One region of the Priestia sp. USM5 genome, then DNA from elsewhere that is predicted to be linked to it. Evidence: riboswitches for the same ligand, from Rfam matches in the RefSeq annotation. Region 1 holds a riboswitch; the other holds the start of a gene.
The links. A riboswitch is a leader RNA that binds a small molecule or an ion and turns the genes downstream of it on or off. The one in region 1 is predicted to bind glycine.
Positions count from the first base shown of each region.

Region 1 (8,261 bases):
AATCCGCTAGATTCAAGGCAAAATCGCTTTACTTCTAATTTCATTCACTTATATAATAAGAGTATGGATTTTGTCGAAGAAAGGAAGAATCAGCATGTCAGCAATTACAGCAGTACTCATTTTACTTGGAGTAATCATCATATACTCTGTCGTTATGTTCTTTATCCAACGTCGCATTATGAAAACGTTAACTGAAGAAGAATTCCGCAGCGGCTACCGCAAGGCACAGCTAGTTGATATTCGTGAACCGAATGAATTCGAAAACGGACATATTTTAGGCGCACGAAATATTCCGCTGTCACAGTTCCGTATGCGCATTAAAGAATTTCGTTCAGATCAGCCTGTCTACATCTATTGTCAAAGCGGAATGCGCACAGGACGCGCAGCACAAATGCTTCGTCGCCACGGTGTTAAAGAAATCTATGATTTAAAAGGCGGCTTCAAAATGTGGAACGGTAAAGTGAAAAAGAAAAAATAATGGTATGTATATAGAAAAACCTCGCCTTTGGGCGAGGTTTTTTGTTAGACGTTTTGAACAGCCTGTTCTTTCTGATAGCGAAGCACTGGCTTTCTAGCTGCCAGCGTTTCGTCAAGGCGCTTCACAACCGTTGTATGAGGAGCTTCCTGTACGACTTCAGGCGTTTCTTCTGCTTCTTTTGCAATTTGAATCATCGCATCGATAAACGCATCTAGCGTTTCTTTCGACTCTGTTTCCGTTGGTTCGATCATCATGCACTCTTCTACGATAAGAGGGAAGTAGATCGTCGGCGGATGATAGCCAAAATCAAGCAGTCGTTTCGCGATATCCAATGTGCGCACACCAAGCTTTTTCTGACGTTTTCCTGATAAAACAAATTCGTGCTTACAGTGACGGTCAAACGGCAGCTCATAGTGCTCTGCTAAACGACGCATCATATAGTTGGCATTTAACACAGCATTTTCTGTTACGGCTTTTAAGCCGTCTGGACCCATTGAACGAATATACGTATAAGCGCGAACGTTGATGCCGAAGTTTCCGTAAAACGGCTTTACGCGTCCAATTGACTGAGGACGGTTATAGTCAAAGTGATAGCCTTGTTCTGTTTTCACAAGCACTGGTTTAGGCAAATAAGGAATTAAATCTGCTTTTACCCCTACCGGACCAGAACCAGGACCGCCTCCTCCATGAGGGCCTGTAAACGTTTTATGAAGGTTTAAATGAACCACGTCAAACCCCATATCTCCAGGACGGGCTTTACTTAATACTGCGTTTAAATTTGCACCGTCATAATAAAGCTTTCCACCTGCTGCGTGAACAATTTCAGCCATTTCTAAAATATCTTCTTCAAATAACCCTAGCGTATTTGGGTTTGTTAACATTAAAGCGGCTGTATCTTCTCCCACTACGCGGCGTAAATCCTCTAAGTCCACTAAACCATGTTCATTTGATTTTACCGTTACCGTTTCAAATCCCGCAACTGTTGCCGAAGCAGGGTTCGTTCCGTGAGCTGAGTCTGGAACAATGACTTTTGTTCGCTGCGTCTCACCATTTGCTTCATGATAGGCACGAATCATCATAAGCCCGGTCCACTCGCCATGAGCACCCGCTGCTGGCTGAAGTGTTACTTCATCCATTCCCGTAATTTCTGTTAAATGCTCTTGTAAATCATATAAAAGTTCGAGAGCACCTTGAACCGTTTGCTCATCTTGAAGCGGATGAATATGCGCTAGCCCAGCAATCCGTGCTGCTTGTTCATTCACTTTTGGATTATATTTCATCGTGCATGAACCAAGCGGATAAAACCCTGAGTCCACTCCGTGATTTCGTTTTGAAAGCGCGGTGTAATGACGCATAATATCGAGTTCTGATACTTCAGGAAGCTCAGGAGCTTCGGTACGGACATACGCTTTTCCAAGCAGCTCTTCAGCATTTACTTGCGGAACATCTAACTCCGGCAATGAATAGCCGATTCGCCCTTCTTTACTGCTTTCAAAAATAAGTGATTGATTTTGATTAAGCATGAAGATCCCCCAATTCATTTACAAGTTGGTCAATTTCCTCTTTTGTACGGAGTTCTGTAAAAGCAAGCAGCATGTGATTTTCAAGCGCTTGGTTATCACGGCTAAGATCATAACCGCCAATTATTTTTGATGCTAATAAATGATTGTTTGCTTCTGTTACCGAAACAGGAAGCTTCACGACTAATTCGTTAAAAAACGGTCCTTCAAATGCTACATTTACCCCTTTTGCCTTTAACGCTTCATATGCATAATGCGTTTTTGATAAGTTTTGCAGCGCCATTTCTTTTACACCTTGCTTGCCTAAAGCTGTCATGGCAACTGATGCCGCTAAAGCATTTAACGCTTGATTTGAACAAATGTTAGACGTCGCTTTATCACGGCGTATATGCTGCTCACGAGCTTGAAGGGTTAAAACAAACCCTCGCTTACCGTTTTCATCCACCGTTTGCCCTACTAATCGTCCTGGAATTTTCCGCATAAGCTTAGACGTAGTTGCAAAGTATCCGCAGTGCGGGCCTCCAAATTGACTTGGAATACCAAATGGCTGTGCATCTCCAATGACAATATCAGCTCCAAATTCTCCAGGAGGCGTAAGTAAACCTAATGATAAAGGATTGCTTGAAACCACAAACATACATTTTTCTTGATGAGTAATTTCTTCAATTTCTTTTAACGGCTCGATTTGTCCGTAGAAATTTGGATACTGGACAATAACAGCTGCCACGTCACTTCCCATCTCTTTTTCTAATGCAATCATATCTGTTACGCCGTCTGCTGCAGGGATTTCTACCACTTCAATGTATTGACCCTTCGCATACGTTTTTAACACATCTTTTGACTCAGGGTGAACGGCCGCAGAGACAAGTACTTTTTTCTTTTTCGTTTGACCCGCACTGAGCATAGCGGCTTCTGCTAAAGCAGTTCCTCCGTCATACATAGAAGAATTGGCCACGTCCATCCCCGTTAACTCACAAATCATTGTTTGAAATTCAAAGATGGCCTGAAGTTCTCCTTGAGAAATTTCCGGTTGATACGGAGTATAGGCCGTATAAAATTCTGAACGAGAAATAACATGATCAACAATAACCGGCATGTAATGATCGTAAACTCCTGCTCCTAAAAAAGAAGCATAGTCTTTTAAATGAGCATTTTTAGCAGCCATATTATTTAATTCTTTTAACAACTGAGGCTCTGAAGCCGCTTTTTTAATATTGTATTCTCCTTGAAAACGAACGCGCTGCGGAATATCTGAAAATAAATCATCAACAGATGAAACACCAATTGCTGCTAACATTTGCTGCTGATCTTGTTCTGTCATTGGTAAATAGCGATGTAACATGTTAAATTCCTCCCCAAAGCTTACTTTGAACGTTTATAAAAAGGTGTTGAAACCACTTTTGCTTTTAAGCGTTTTTTCCGAACCTGCACTTCCACTTCTTGACCAAGCTCTGTATACTCTGCTGATAATAGCGCTAAACCGATGTTTTTCTTTAATGTCGGTGACTGTGTACCTGTTGTCACAAATCCAATTTGTTCTTCATCTGCAAATACTTCGTAACCGTGTCTTGGTATACCTTTATCAATCATTTCAATTCCTACCAGCTTACGAGGTGCCCCGCTTTCACGCTGTTCTTTTAACACTTCTTTTCCAATAAAGCTGTCTTTGTTCGTCTTTACTGCAAATCCAATTCGAGCTTCAATGGGCGTAATATCTTTTGAAAGCTCTTGGCCATATAAAGCCAAAGTAGCTTCAAAACGAAGCGTATCGCGAGCTCCTAGTCCGCAAGGCAACACACCGTCCTCACTTCCTGCTTCTAAAATAGCCGTCCACAAGTGAGAGGCGTCAGCTGAAGAACAATAAATTTCAAAACCATCTTCTCCGGTATATCCAGTACGTGAAACGAGAGCATTTACATTCGCTACTTCTACATCATCAGCAAATGTAAATGGCTTTAATGAAGCTAAATTTTCATTCGTTAACGTTTGTAAAACTTTTTCTGCTAAAGGACCTTGTAATGCTAGCTGCGCAGTTTCATCAGATTGATTAACGAGCGTTACATCTCCTTGTTTGTGAGACACAAGCCACTCATAGTCTTTTTGAATATTAGCAGCGTTTACGACCAGCAAATACTCTTGATCTGCTTTTTTGTAAATCAGCAAATCATCTACCGTGCCTCCGTCTTCATAACACATAGCCGTATACTGCGCTTTTCCATCTACAAGGGTAGAAACGTCATTTGTCATCGTATGCTGAAGAAAAGCTAAGCTATCAGCTCCTGTCACAAGAATTTCTCCCATATGAGAGACATCAAAAAGACCTGCCTTTGTACGTACAGCTTCATGCTCTTCTTTAATAGAAGAAAATTGAACGGGAAGAGCCCATCCTCCAAAATCAATTGTTTTGGCACCATATTTTTGATAGGTATCATAAAGCGGCGTTTTGTGTAATTCTGTTGTCATATTTATGTCCTCCTCTTTTTCACGTGAAACTTTTCATAACGGGGAGTTTTCAAATAGTGTGGGGATCACTATGTATCCAAACAAAAAAGGACAGAAAACCCCCTACTGTATTTAGTAGGAAGTCTCTGTCCTTTTCACCTGAAAGTTTACCTATAAACGAATAGGTTTGCCTCGTGGGTGGTCTATAAACGCATAGACACTCTCCAGAGCTGCGTCAAACAAGAGTCTTTTTGCCTGAGAGATTCACAATTTTATTGCTTGCTCCTTCGGCGCTACATTCAAGTAGTCTCTCCCCGTGTCGTCATTCGCTTCTATAAAGTTGGTAAAGTTGGGCATACTACTGAAAGATGTATCTTTCTTTATTCACACAATCATTTGTAAAGTGCTAATCTATTTTCTTTTTCAAATTTTCTAAATATATTTTTATCCTACCTGATTCTTATCATTTGTTCAATAAAAATTTTTTACAAAGGAGCATTTTTATCATGAAAGTGAAATTAAACATCGATGAAACATGGGAAGCAGCCTTCTCAACTAAATTGGAGCAAGACGGCCCTTGGTCTGCATGGGATTTGTATAAACTTGCCTATGAAATAGAAGACCAAACGCTTATCTCAGAATTTGAAGGGCTACAAAGCCCAAAACATTTAGCCGATTTAACGCCGCTTCCTCATCAACTCGAAGTAGCCAAACAAGTAGTCGAAACAATGAATGGGAAAGCCATTTTAGCAGATGAAGTAGGACTAGGGAAAACGATTGAAGCAGGGTTAATTTTGAAGGAATATATGATTCGCGGGCTTGTTAAAAAAGTTCTCATTTTAGTTCCAGCTTCGCTTGTTTCACAGTGGGCTATGGAATTGAATCAAAAATTTTATATTCCCGCGGTCCCTCAAAGAAAATCATATGTGTGGGATCAGTGTGACATCGTTGTATCTTCAATTGATACAGCAAAACGTTCCCCTCATCGAGAAATTGTGCTAGAACAAGACTACGACCTCATCATCATTGATGAAGCTCATAAACTTAAAAACAACAAAACAAAAAACTATGAATTTGTTCAAAGCCTGAAAAAGAAATTTTGTCTGTTGCTAACCGCAACACCGATTCAAAATCGAATTGAAGAAATTTTCAACTTAGTCTCTCTTTTAAAGCCTGGCCATCTCGGCAATAAAGACTATTTCGAAGAATTATTTTCTGCTAAAAAACGCTCTTTGCAAAACGATGAGCACTTAAAAGAGCTTGTTAACAAAGTTATGATTCGAAATCGCCGCCATGATACTGGTATCGAATGGACGAAGCGAATTGTTCAAACCATTCCTGTTGAATTTTCACCGAAAGAACGCGAGCTATACGATGCGATTACGTCTTTTAAAGGAAACGGACTGCACCCTTCAAGTGCTTTTTCAATTTTAACCCTGCAGCGAGAGGCCTGCAGCAGCCGTGAAGCGGTGTATATGACATTAAAAAACATGCTGGAACGTCAGGAAGATCAAAACAGCGCATTAACGGAACATATGATTACTCCGTTAATGCAACTACTTCAGCAAGTGCCGCAAAATGCAAAAGCAGAAAAAGTTCTGGAGCTCGTTCAAAAAATTGATGACAAAGTTATTATTTTCACTGAGTACAGAGCAACTCAACTGTACTTACAGTGGTATTTAAAACAGCATGGAATTACCTCTGTACCGTTTAGAGGAGGATTTAAGCGAGGTAAAAAAGACTGGATGAAGCAGCTTTTTGAAAGCCACGCGCAAGTATTTATTGCCACTGAAGCGGGCGGAGAAGGAATCAACCTTCAGTTTTGTCATCATATTATTAACTATGATCTACCGTGGAATCCAATGCGTCTAGAACAGCGAATTGGAAGGGTACATCGTTTAGGTCAAAAGCATGATGTTCACATTTACAATTTAGCGATTCAACATACGGTCGAAGAACATATTTTAAAATTGTTATACGAAAAAATAAACCTTTTTGAACGAGTTGTTGGAGAGTTAGATGATATTTTAACAAAGCTTGATTTAAAAAATATCGAAGAGCATATTCAAGATATTTTATTTCATTCACGGAGTGAAGGAGAAATAAAAATCAAAATGGAGAACTTGACGTCTATTATTCAATACGAAGACAGCGAGGAGGATCAGCATGCAGCAAACTGATATTCATCAATTTTTAAAGCGTTACTTTCTAGCTAATAATTGTTCTATTGTCACAGAAACACCATCTTATCTAAAGGTTCAATTAACAATCGAACTTGACAAAGAGTTGATGAATCGTCCATTTTATTGGCATTATGTTGAAAAGACAGGCGGAGAAGCAAATCCTGCTTCACTCACTTTCATTACAGATCCCGCGTTTGAAGACGATTCTGTTCAAGGAGAACGAATTCATTTTGGCTCACCTAGGCTGCATCAAATTTTCGCTTCTACTCAAAAGCTAGGCGGGTTTATTCATCTGTATGAACAAGTTTCATCAGCTCAGCCAACAAATCAGCCTTTACACCCTTGGCTTGCGTTAAATATTAAAGTCTCATACAAATGCGACCGTAAAAAGGATGAGCTCTTGTCGCTTGGCATTAATTTAATTAACGGACAAATCGTTGAATCATTTCATGAATCAATCATTAATCAAAATTTATCATCTAAAATCTCGGACTATTGCTTTACTCTTTCACCTTTTATTAAGCCGAAAAGTGCGATTGCACGACTCACATCATACGTGACTGACTACGTTAAAACTCAACCGACTGAATGGGCAGAAAAAGCGCAGGAAAGATGGTACGAAGACTTAGCGCTTCTTGATCATTTTTACGAAACAGCAGAAGAGCTGCCAGAAATATATATGACCGAAAAAACAGCGCTTCAAGAGCTATACGAGCCGACGATCTTATTTAAGTTTATAAACGGTGGCTTATTTTACATATCGCCAGAAACGATGTCACGTCAATTTAATAAAACACAAGCCGGTTAAAAAAAGATGAGCATATGATATGCTCATCTTTCTTTTTTCTTTCGGTACCACAGCATAAACGACAGTGGAATCATTCCAAACCATCTGTTCGCAAAAGGTGCTCGCTCTTCTTTTTTTTGAATCTTTTTCGTTTTCCTCTCTTCTTTTGGCTGATCCATATATTGTACAAATTGCTGAGTCATATATTTTACATAATCATTCGTTTTCATATAATCATCTCCTCAGCACTATTATATCCGGAGAGAAAGAGACTTAATCCGTCCACTTCACAATGTGTTGGTCCTTTTTTTGAATATATGCGGTTTCTGTCAATGCTCTTCCTTGCAGTGTTTGACACTTTATTTTTAGGATAATCATCTGTTCATCTTCACTTACTACGTCGTATGAAACCGTACCCGTTTCTAACACTAAGGGTGCAGATGGAGATTTATTATGTTCTTTTATTTCTTTTTTTACATGTACAACCGCGTTTTCTAAAAGATGCTGCAGACGATTTTTCTGCTCTACTTCTTGATAAAATGAACTTTTCGTCACAAAATAAGTAGTTTGCTGAGCTACTAACAGAAGAAAAAGCGCACAAAATGCCAACACAACCGGGAGAATAAACCCTTGCTCATTATGTTTCATAAGCAAGCATCAAAAACGTCGTAATGGTTTCTTCTCTAACTTTGTTAACACCGTCTGTTGAACGAATCAGCAGCCTTTCTTTTTGCTGTTCATACATGATATTCTTAATATGCTGCAGCACAACTTCATGACCACTTTCATCCACTTGTCTTCTTATCTTGTCTTCGTATCGTTCATAAGTGATGATCTGATTATTTTCCATT
Region 1 covers NZ_JBSGKN010000001.1:411,617-419,877, reverse strand. Annotated here, with positions in the region: gene ACWATA_RS02180 (rhodanese-like domain-containing protein) at 95-478, shown strand; gene gcvPB (aminomethyl-transferring glycine dehydrogenase subunit GcvPB) at 523-2,001, opposite strand; gene gcvPA (aminomethyl-transferring glycine dehydrogenase subunit GcvPA) at 1,994-3,340, opposite strand; gene gcvT (glycine cleavage system aminomethyltransferase GcvT) at 3,361-4,461, opposite strand; glycine riboswitch at 4,674-4,766, opposite strand; gene ACWATA_RS02160 (DEAD/DEAH box helicase) at 4,947-6,620, shown strand; gene ACWATA_RS02155 (YqhG family protein) at 6,607-7,431, shown strand; gene ACWATA_RS02150 (YqzE family protein) at 7,455-7,640, opposite strand; gene comGG (competence type IV pilus minor pilin ComGG) at 7,684-8,058, opposite strand; gene comGF (competence type IV pilus minor pilin ComGF) at 8,048-8,261, opposite strand, start outside.

Region 2 (8,261 bases), 3.8 Mb from region 1:
AAAAACGTTAATTGGAGGTTTTTTTATGTCTGAAAAAAAACGAAAAGAAAACGCAAAAAATACGTTAAGTAGCGCTCAAGAAATCTATTACGGCCGCGAGTTTAAAAAAGCAGACCGTGCAGGCGGCTACACGAAAAAATAAGTGAGGCAAAACATCTCTATCCAACGCTTGATCATCCCAACGTCCTTTCTGTACACTGTGTATCGGAAGGACGTTTTATATTATGTAAAGATAATAACGCGAAGATTTCATGCGTATGATTTACGATTTTTTAATACTTTACTATATCCACAAAGTTTACCCACAATTATGTGGATAATGTGCATAACTTTATCAGATATGTATATTACCGCTTTCATAACTTGAAATGACAGTGGGTAATTTTTATGTAAATTTTCTGAAAAAATGTGAATAATGTGGATAAAGTTGTGAATATCCTATACAATTCAGCAGTTAACTTCTTGTTAACCTGTGGATATCTTCTTTAGCACTTTCGTTTGTTTTAGTAACATGAAAGCTTTTGATATATTATAAGTATAATAATAAAAAGTAGGGGAACTTCCCCTACTTTTTTATGATTGGAAACAATATATCCACACTTGTTCCTTGATTTAACTGACTAGAAAATGTCATCTGCGCATGATGAGCTTTAATAATCCGATAGCTGACCATCAGCCCTAAACCTGTACCTTTTTCTTTTGTACTATAAAAAGGCTCACCTATCTTCGCTAACCGTTCAGGAGGAATACCTTGCCCTTCATCAGCAAGCTGCAGCCAAAGGTGGTTTTCTTTTGCTTTAATCGTAATATGAATACCCCCTCCTTCAGGCATTGCTTCGATAGAGTTTTTAATAATATTAATAAATACTTGTTTTAACTGATTTTTATCTCCATATACCTGCGGTAATTGCTCATCCCTTTCAAATATGAAAGCTACCTTTTTTTCTACTGCTTCAGGTTCAAGAAGCGAGCACACTTCTTGAACAAGCGCTTGCATATTCAAGGGTTCAACATTCATAACCTGAGGTTTTCCTAACATCAAAAATTCTTCTACGATTCCATTCATTCGTTCTAATTCAGTTTCCATGATATCTATATACAAAGCATCTTTGGGATTTTGTTCTTTTAATAAGTGAACAAAACCTTTTAAAGAAGTCAAAGGATTTTTGATCTCGTGAGCAACTCCAGCTGCAAGTTCTCCTACAACGGCAAGCTTCTCAGAAGTTCTAAGCTTCTCTTCTGCTTTTTTACGCTCCGTAATATCTGTCGATACGCACAGCATTTGAATCACTTCCTGTTTTTCATTCATAATAGGAAGTTTTGCTGTTTCGACCCAGCGCCGGTTTCCTTTCGAATCTTTAAACTGTTCTTCTAATACCATCCCGTTTTGCGTACAGTTTGAAAACGTCCCTTTATATAAAAGATCTGATTGAAGGTTGAATTGATATTTATCAATTGGTTGTCCAATCAAGTCATCAGATTTTTCACCTAGCAGCATCGCAAAAGATTCATTAACAAGAATGAACTCCCTTTTTTGATTAATGGCATAAATATAGCTTGGATTAATGTCAATGACTTGTCTTAAAAACGTTTTTTGTTCCTGCAGCTGATTTTCTTTTTGCTGTAAATTTGCTTTAGAATGGCGTATATAGCTAATCATTTCATTAAACTGTTTAGATAAAGTACCGATTTCCCCCCGCTCAATTTCTCGTTCCGGAATTTTTTGATTAAAATTCCCGCGCGCTACTTGTCCCGCCAATTCATATAGTTTACGAATAGGATTCACAATTTGCCTTGCATATAACGCAGTAAAAAAAGAAAGCAGTAAAATTGTAATACCTGAAACGGTCCAAAGCGTTTTTTCAAACGTTTCATAAGGCCTGTAAATTTCTTCAACGGGTAATTCAGCGACAATTCCCCAATCCAAAACAGGAATATATTCAAATGACGCAAAGAAGTACTTACCTTCGGTGTTCACAACGCGCTGATATCCTGATTTATGATTCATCGTTTCCTGAACGATTTCATTTTCCCTGGCATTTTCACCGATTCTCTGTTTCTCAGGGTGTGAAATAATTCTACCATTGCGGTCTACAATAAACGTATAGCCGTTCTCTCCTATATCGAACGTTTGAAAAATGGATTGAAAGCTTTTATTTTCTTCAATGCGCAGCGCTAAATTTATAACTTTTTTTACATTTTGCTGCTCATCCAAAATAGGAATTGCCATCACCACAATGTAATGCTTTGTGTCTGCTGAAACGACATCGCTTAAATATATTTTTTTAGTTCGCAGCGCTTCTTGAAAATATTTTCTTTTACTTAAGTTCACGTGCTTCATACTCTTTAAATCATCTGGGTAATAATGCTCCACATACCCTTTTGTATTAAAAATGGTTCCGCTATCGATATACGGTGAAATATTAACTATTTTCTGCAGTTCTTTGTCTATCTCTTGTTCATCATCTGATAAAAAAATAGGATCTTGCTGTACCTCGTCGCCCAAGCTCCAAATATCTTTAATAACGATGTTAATTTGCTCTTTCATTCTCTTGACGGTTTTATCAGTTACCTGTCGATATTGATCTTGAGAAATATTAGGCAGCATCACTCTTGAAACTATAAACATTAGCGTCAGTACGGTACAAATAAGAAGCACATTAATCGTGAAGATTTTCCAAAACGTATGAGATTTAAACCATTTCATGTTTGTTCACCTTAATTCAATGAAGTCTACCTCCATTGTACTGCAAAATGAAAACTTTTCCATGTAAATGATAGAATTCCACCTTTAGACATAGAAGAAAAGCATTTGGTTCTACATTACTATCAGAAAACTATGAGCTTTTTCACTGTATTTTCTGCTAAAACTTTTTTAGGGTTCTTATATAAACTTTGCTTACTGCATTTTCTTCATACAGTAGAAATCAATTATTTATCTTCCAATAAAAAGACCCCATCACGAAATGATGAGGTCACCCATTTACTATTTCTTCTTCCTTCTAGCCCCGTAAAAACCAAATAAGAGAATAAACCAAACGGGTGTCAACAATAAGGCTGGGCGCGTCGCATCAGAAAACAGCATAATAATAAGAATCACTGCAAACAACGCTAGCACAACATAGTTTATAAATGGTGTTAACGGTGCTTTGAATGTTGATGCTGCATGCAGCTGTGGACGCGTTTTTTTATATCTTAGATGGCAAATCAAAATGATACTCCACACCCAAATGAAACAAATAGCGCTGATGGTTGTTACGATGCCAAAAGCTTGATCTGGTATCAGTTTGCTTAACAAAGCTCCCGCCGAGATAACCAGCGTAGATACAAACAATCCGTTGCTTGGTACGTGGTTTTTGTTCAGTTTTGCAAACGTAGATGGCCCTTGGTCATTTTTACTTAAGTTATATAAGATACGGCTTGTTGAAAACATTCCGCTATTACAAGCAGAAGCGGCTGAAGTTAATACAACAAAATTAATAATTCCAGCAGCAAGCGGAATTCCGACTAAACTAAAGGTTTTAACAAATGGGCTTTCTGCTGCATTCAATTCCATCCACGGGTTAATAAATAAAAGGACGATAAGCGCTCCAACATAGAAAAATAAGATTCGCAGCGGAATTTTATTAATGGCCGATGGAATATTTTTTTGGGGATTTGATGTTTCCGCTGCCGATACCCCTACCAATTCAACCCCGACGTATGCGAAAATAACCATTTGGAATGAAAGTAAGAAACCTGAAACACCGTTTGGAAACAGTCCTCCATGATTCCAAAGATTTTGAACCGTAACGGATCCTGCATCTGTTTTAAATCCGATTACCAGTAAAATAACGCCAATAACAATTAACGCAAGAATCGTAATAACCTTTATTAAAGCAAACCAAAACTCTAATTCTCCAAATAATTTTACGGTTAATAAGTTAAGTCCTAATAAAATGATTACACAAATAAGTGCAGGAATCCACTGAGGAATATTGAACCAATATTTCACATATACGCCAACGGCAATCACATCAGCCATAGCTGTCATGATCCAGCAAAACCAGTACGTCCACCCTGTGACAAATGAAGCCCATGGTCCAAGATACTCTTCAGCAATATCTGTTAACGATTGATAACCTGCTTTAGACAGCAGTAGTTCTCCTAGCGCTCTCATCACAAAGAAAAGCGCAATACCCACAATTAAATAAGCAAAGATGATAGAGGGACCTGCAAGCTGTATGGCTTTACCAGAACCTAAAAATAATCCCGTCCCAATGGTTCCTCCAATCGCGATTAGCTGAACATGACGATTGGATAAATCCCTCTTTAATTCTCGTTGTTCCAACTCTAACTCCTCCTAACAATAAAACCTTTGATGCGATCGTGCGGACTACAAAATAAAGTCCAATAAAAAAAGAGATTGGATGCGCTCCAATCTCATGGTCATAAGAATAACAAATATTATGGTACATGCTACCAATTAGTAACATACCAAATAAATATCCGGTACTCTTCTGTCCTTTTGCCTGAGATTGTGAACCCTTCGGCGTCGCGAAACTATCGCGATCTCTCCAGAAGCTGCTCCTGCTATAGTGTGATCCATAGCAATCATAGCTTTCTACGTATTAAATTTTTCGATTAAGATAATGACTGTCGAATAGTTGTTTATTCTAATACCAGTTGGATGCTTTGTCAACAAGAAAGATGACTTTCATTTATTTACCTTCTTCGAAAGAAGGTAATGAAACAGGTTCAATCGTCAACTTAGTATCCTTTTCTACATGCTACCTGAGTCCCTGCGGAAACCTAAATACGTTAAATGGATCGTACTTTTTATTTACTCTTTCTAATCTCTCTGCGTTGTCTCCAAAATACTCATACTCGTAGTTTCTAAGGTTGCTGATAGGGAAATTCACATAGGAGCCTTTCGTAATACGTTTAATATATTGAAATCGCTTATACAGCCACTCTCTGTTTGCTCGTGCAAACGCATCGTCTGTCCATACAGATTGAAAGCCCAGGATATATCTAGCGTTTCTGTAAAAGAAGGCCGTTTCTCTGTTACCAACACTGCGAATTTCTCCTCCTAGTGCATAAAAAGAAATCGCGGCGTAAACGGAACCTTCTGCTGGACGCTGTATGAGATCTGCAAGATTTTCAAGCTCGCCAACTGAATAACTTCTTTGCACAAATCTTCCCGTTGACTTAAATTTTTCAGACGGAGGATAGGTTGCTTCTATCTTTTGTACCGCTTCAAGAAAAGATAATGACTCTAGCTCGACTCGGAACCCCTCCACCTCTGCAAAAGGCTGCAAGATCTTTCGAGCTCTTTCTGGAGATCCGTAAAAGAAGCCGTTCGCAAATATGCCCAATCCTTCTCCTTCTGCATTATAAAAACTGGCAACTAGCGTCATACGTTTTTCCAATTCAGGCAGCCAGCTTTGCCATATATTCATCACTTGTACCTGTTTTTCTCTTGTAGTACCTACATAAAAGAAGCGAACAAGCGTCACAGAGCTGTTCGTCGGTTTTGGAAGCTGAAACGTCATGCTTGCCACAACGCCAAAATTACCGCCACCAGAACCTCGGCATGCCCAAAAAAGATCCGCGTTACACGATTGGTTTGCTTTAATAATCTTTCCTTCATAATTGACCAACTCTAGCTCTATCAAGCTGTCACAGCCTAATCCGTAAAGTCTGCTCGAAAGCCCCCAGCCTCCTCCGAGCGTAAAGCCAGACACCCCAACAGTCGGACACGTTCCTCCTGGAAACACATATCCGTTCGAACCGATAAAATCATACACTTCCGTATTCTTTGCTCCTCCCTCCATCTTTAAGATGTTCCGTTTCCTATCCAATTTCAACCCGTTTAACCGACTGATATCAATGACTAATACACAGTCACCCGTAGAATACCCTTCATAATGATGACCGCCAGATCGAATGCGAATGTCTACACGATGCTTGCGCGCCCATTGAATTGCATTTACAACATCCTGCTTTTTTTCACAGTACACAATCACAAGCGGAAATTTATCAATAGCACGATTCCACTCCTGACGAGCTTCCTCATAAATGGGGTCTTTCGGCGTTACCACTTTACCCGTAAGCCCTTTCAAAAACATTGAGTCCATTTGACCTCTGCCCCTCTGTATATACTTTTTATCAGTTTTATTACTATAGTATTCTTGGAGTGGTTGAGGGTGTGGGTTTTCAAGACTAGATTGGCGTTTATCATCTCTATAAAAAATGAAATTTCAGTTCATTTACTGAAATATAAGTACTAATAAAACTTCTTTTCGGTGCTCCAATGCTTTCTAAAACCTAACTTTCCAATAATTCAAATTAGATATATTAGAATATTTTTTCTTCCAACAAGAGTCCAATTCAAATAAAAAAAGAGCAGAACCAAATCTGCCCTTTACTCTTCATCTATTTATTTCTTTAACGTCAAACTCACCACATTCTCCACGTGCGCTGTATGAGGGAACATATCAACAGGCTGAATGTAATCAACGTTATAAGCCTTCGACAGCTGCTGCACATCTTTGGCTAATGTGGATGGATTACAAGATACGTAAACCACTTTCTTTGGCTTTACTTGTAAAATTGTTTTTAGAAGCTTGTCATCACAGCCTGTTCGCGGCGGGTCAACGACGATAACGTCTGGCTTCCAGCCTTCTTTTACCCACTGCGGCATCCATTTTTCAGCCGGACCTGTTACGTACGTGGCATGCTCAAATCCATGATCTTTGGCATTTTTTCGCGCGTCTACAATGGATTCTTCAATCGTGTCCATTCCGCGAATTTCTTTGGCATCTTTAGCAAGCCATAAGCCAATTGTCCCTACTCCGCAGTAAGCATCTACGATTTTTTCACTGCCTGTTAGCGCAGCTGCTTTTTTTACTTCTTCATATAGCTTCACCGTTTGGAGAGGATTCAGTTGGAAAAATGCACGCGCTGAAAGTTCGAATGAGATATCACCTAACGTTTCTTGAATCACCGACTTTCCAGCAAGTGTAAACGTTTCGTCTCCAAAAATAAGCGATGTTTTTTGACCGTTTACGTTTTGTACGAGTGATTTCACTTCCGGTAGGCGGCGCTGAATTTCTTTCATCAGCAGCTCTTTTTTCGGAATTTCTTTTTTAGCCGTAATCAAGACAATTTGAACTTCACCCGTTTCAAACCCTACTCGAGATACAATGGTACGCACAATTCCACGGCGTTTACGCTCATTGTAGATAGGAATTTGAAGGTCTTGTAAAATTCGTTTTATTTCTTTTGTCACGTGATTTGTAGCTTTATGCTGAATGGGACAGTTTTCAATATCAATCAAGCGGTGAGAATTCAGTCCATACAAACCAGCAATGACTTTTTGTTTGTCCACGCCGACTTGAAACTGAGATTTATTACGGTAGCGCCACGGATCTTCCATACCAATCGTTTGGCGAGTTTTTTCCTCTACTTTTTTTAATGAACTGTGACGTTCGAACGCTTGCAGAACAATATCCCGCTTGGATTCTAGCTGACCTTCATAAGATAAGTGCTGAAGCTGGCAGCCTCCGCACTGGTCGTAAATCGGACAGGGTGCTTCTACGCGATGAGGAGATTTTTTGCGAATTCGCTTGATTTTCCCTTCGGCAAACTTATGCTGAACATTTGTTGCTTCTACAACCACTTCTTCATTCGGTAATGCTCCCGGTACAAAGACGACTTGGCGCTTAAAATAGCCTACGCCTTCTCCATTAATACCGAGTCTTTTTATCGTCAACGGAAACGTTTGTCCTTTTTGAACTTTCATTTCAGTTTTGGGTTTATTCATGAGACCAACTCCGATTAGTTTAAATTCTTTATATAGTTATTAACGGTCTTTAGCTGCTTAAAACTTATTGGACCGTATCGCTTTAAAAAAGACATCAACGCATATTATAACACTTCAACAGCAAAAAACCGACAGAAGAAATATTCCCGTCGGTTTTTATCTTTATTTCGTTTTAGAAGGACTTTTCTTCATTTGTTTGCGTTCGTTCATTAAATCATCAATGCTTTTAAACGTATAGCCCTGCTTTTTTAAATCCACAATCGCTTGATCTAACGCATCTGCGTTATCCTTTGAAACGGTATGCAGAAGCATGATCGCACCTGGATGTATTTGAGTCATCATATTGTCGTATGAGTAGCGCCAGCCTTTTTGTTCATTCACTTTCCAGTCAACGAATGCTAGTGACCAAAATACGTTCGTATAGCCTTCTTGCTTTGAAAGAGCTAGCGTTCGT
Region 2 covers NZ_JBSGKN010000001.1:4,256,294-4,264,554, forward strand. Annotated here, with positions in the region: gene ACWATA_RS22425 (YfhE family protein) at 26-142, shown strand; gene ACWATA_RS22430 (PAS domain-containing sensor histidine kinase) at 566-2,707, opposite strand; gene ACWATA_RS22435 (amino acid permease) at 2,987-4,330, opposite strand; glycine riboswitch at 4,490-4,570, opposite strand; gene ACWATA_RS22440 (FAD-binding oxidoreductase) at 4,770-6,119, opposite strand; gene rlmD (23S rRNA (uracil(1939)-C(5))-methyltransferase RlmD) at 6,422-7,807, opposite strand; gene pdaA (delta-lactam-biosynthetic de-N-acetylase) at 7,970-8,261, opposite strand, start outside.
Region 2: linked by a shared signal. The riboswitch ahead of ACWATA_RS22435 (amino acid permease) and the one ahead of gcvT (glycine cleavage system aminomethyltransferase GcvT) in region 1 are both predicted to bind glycine.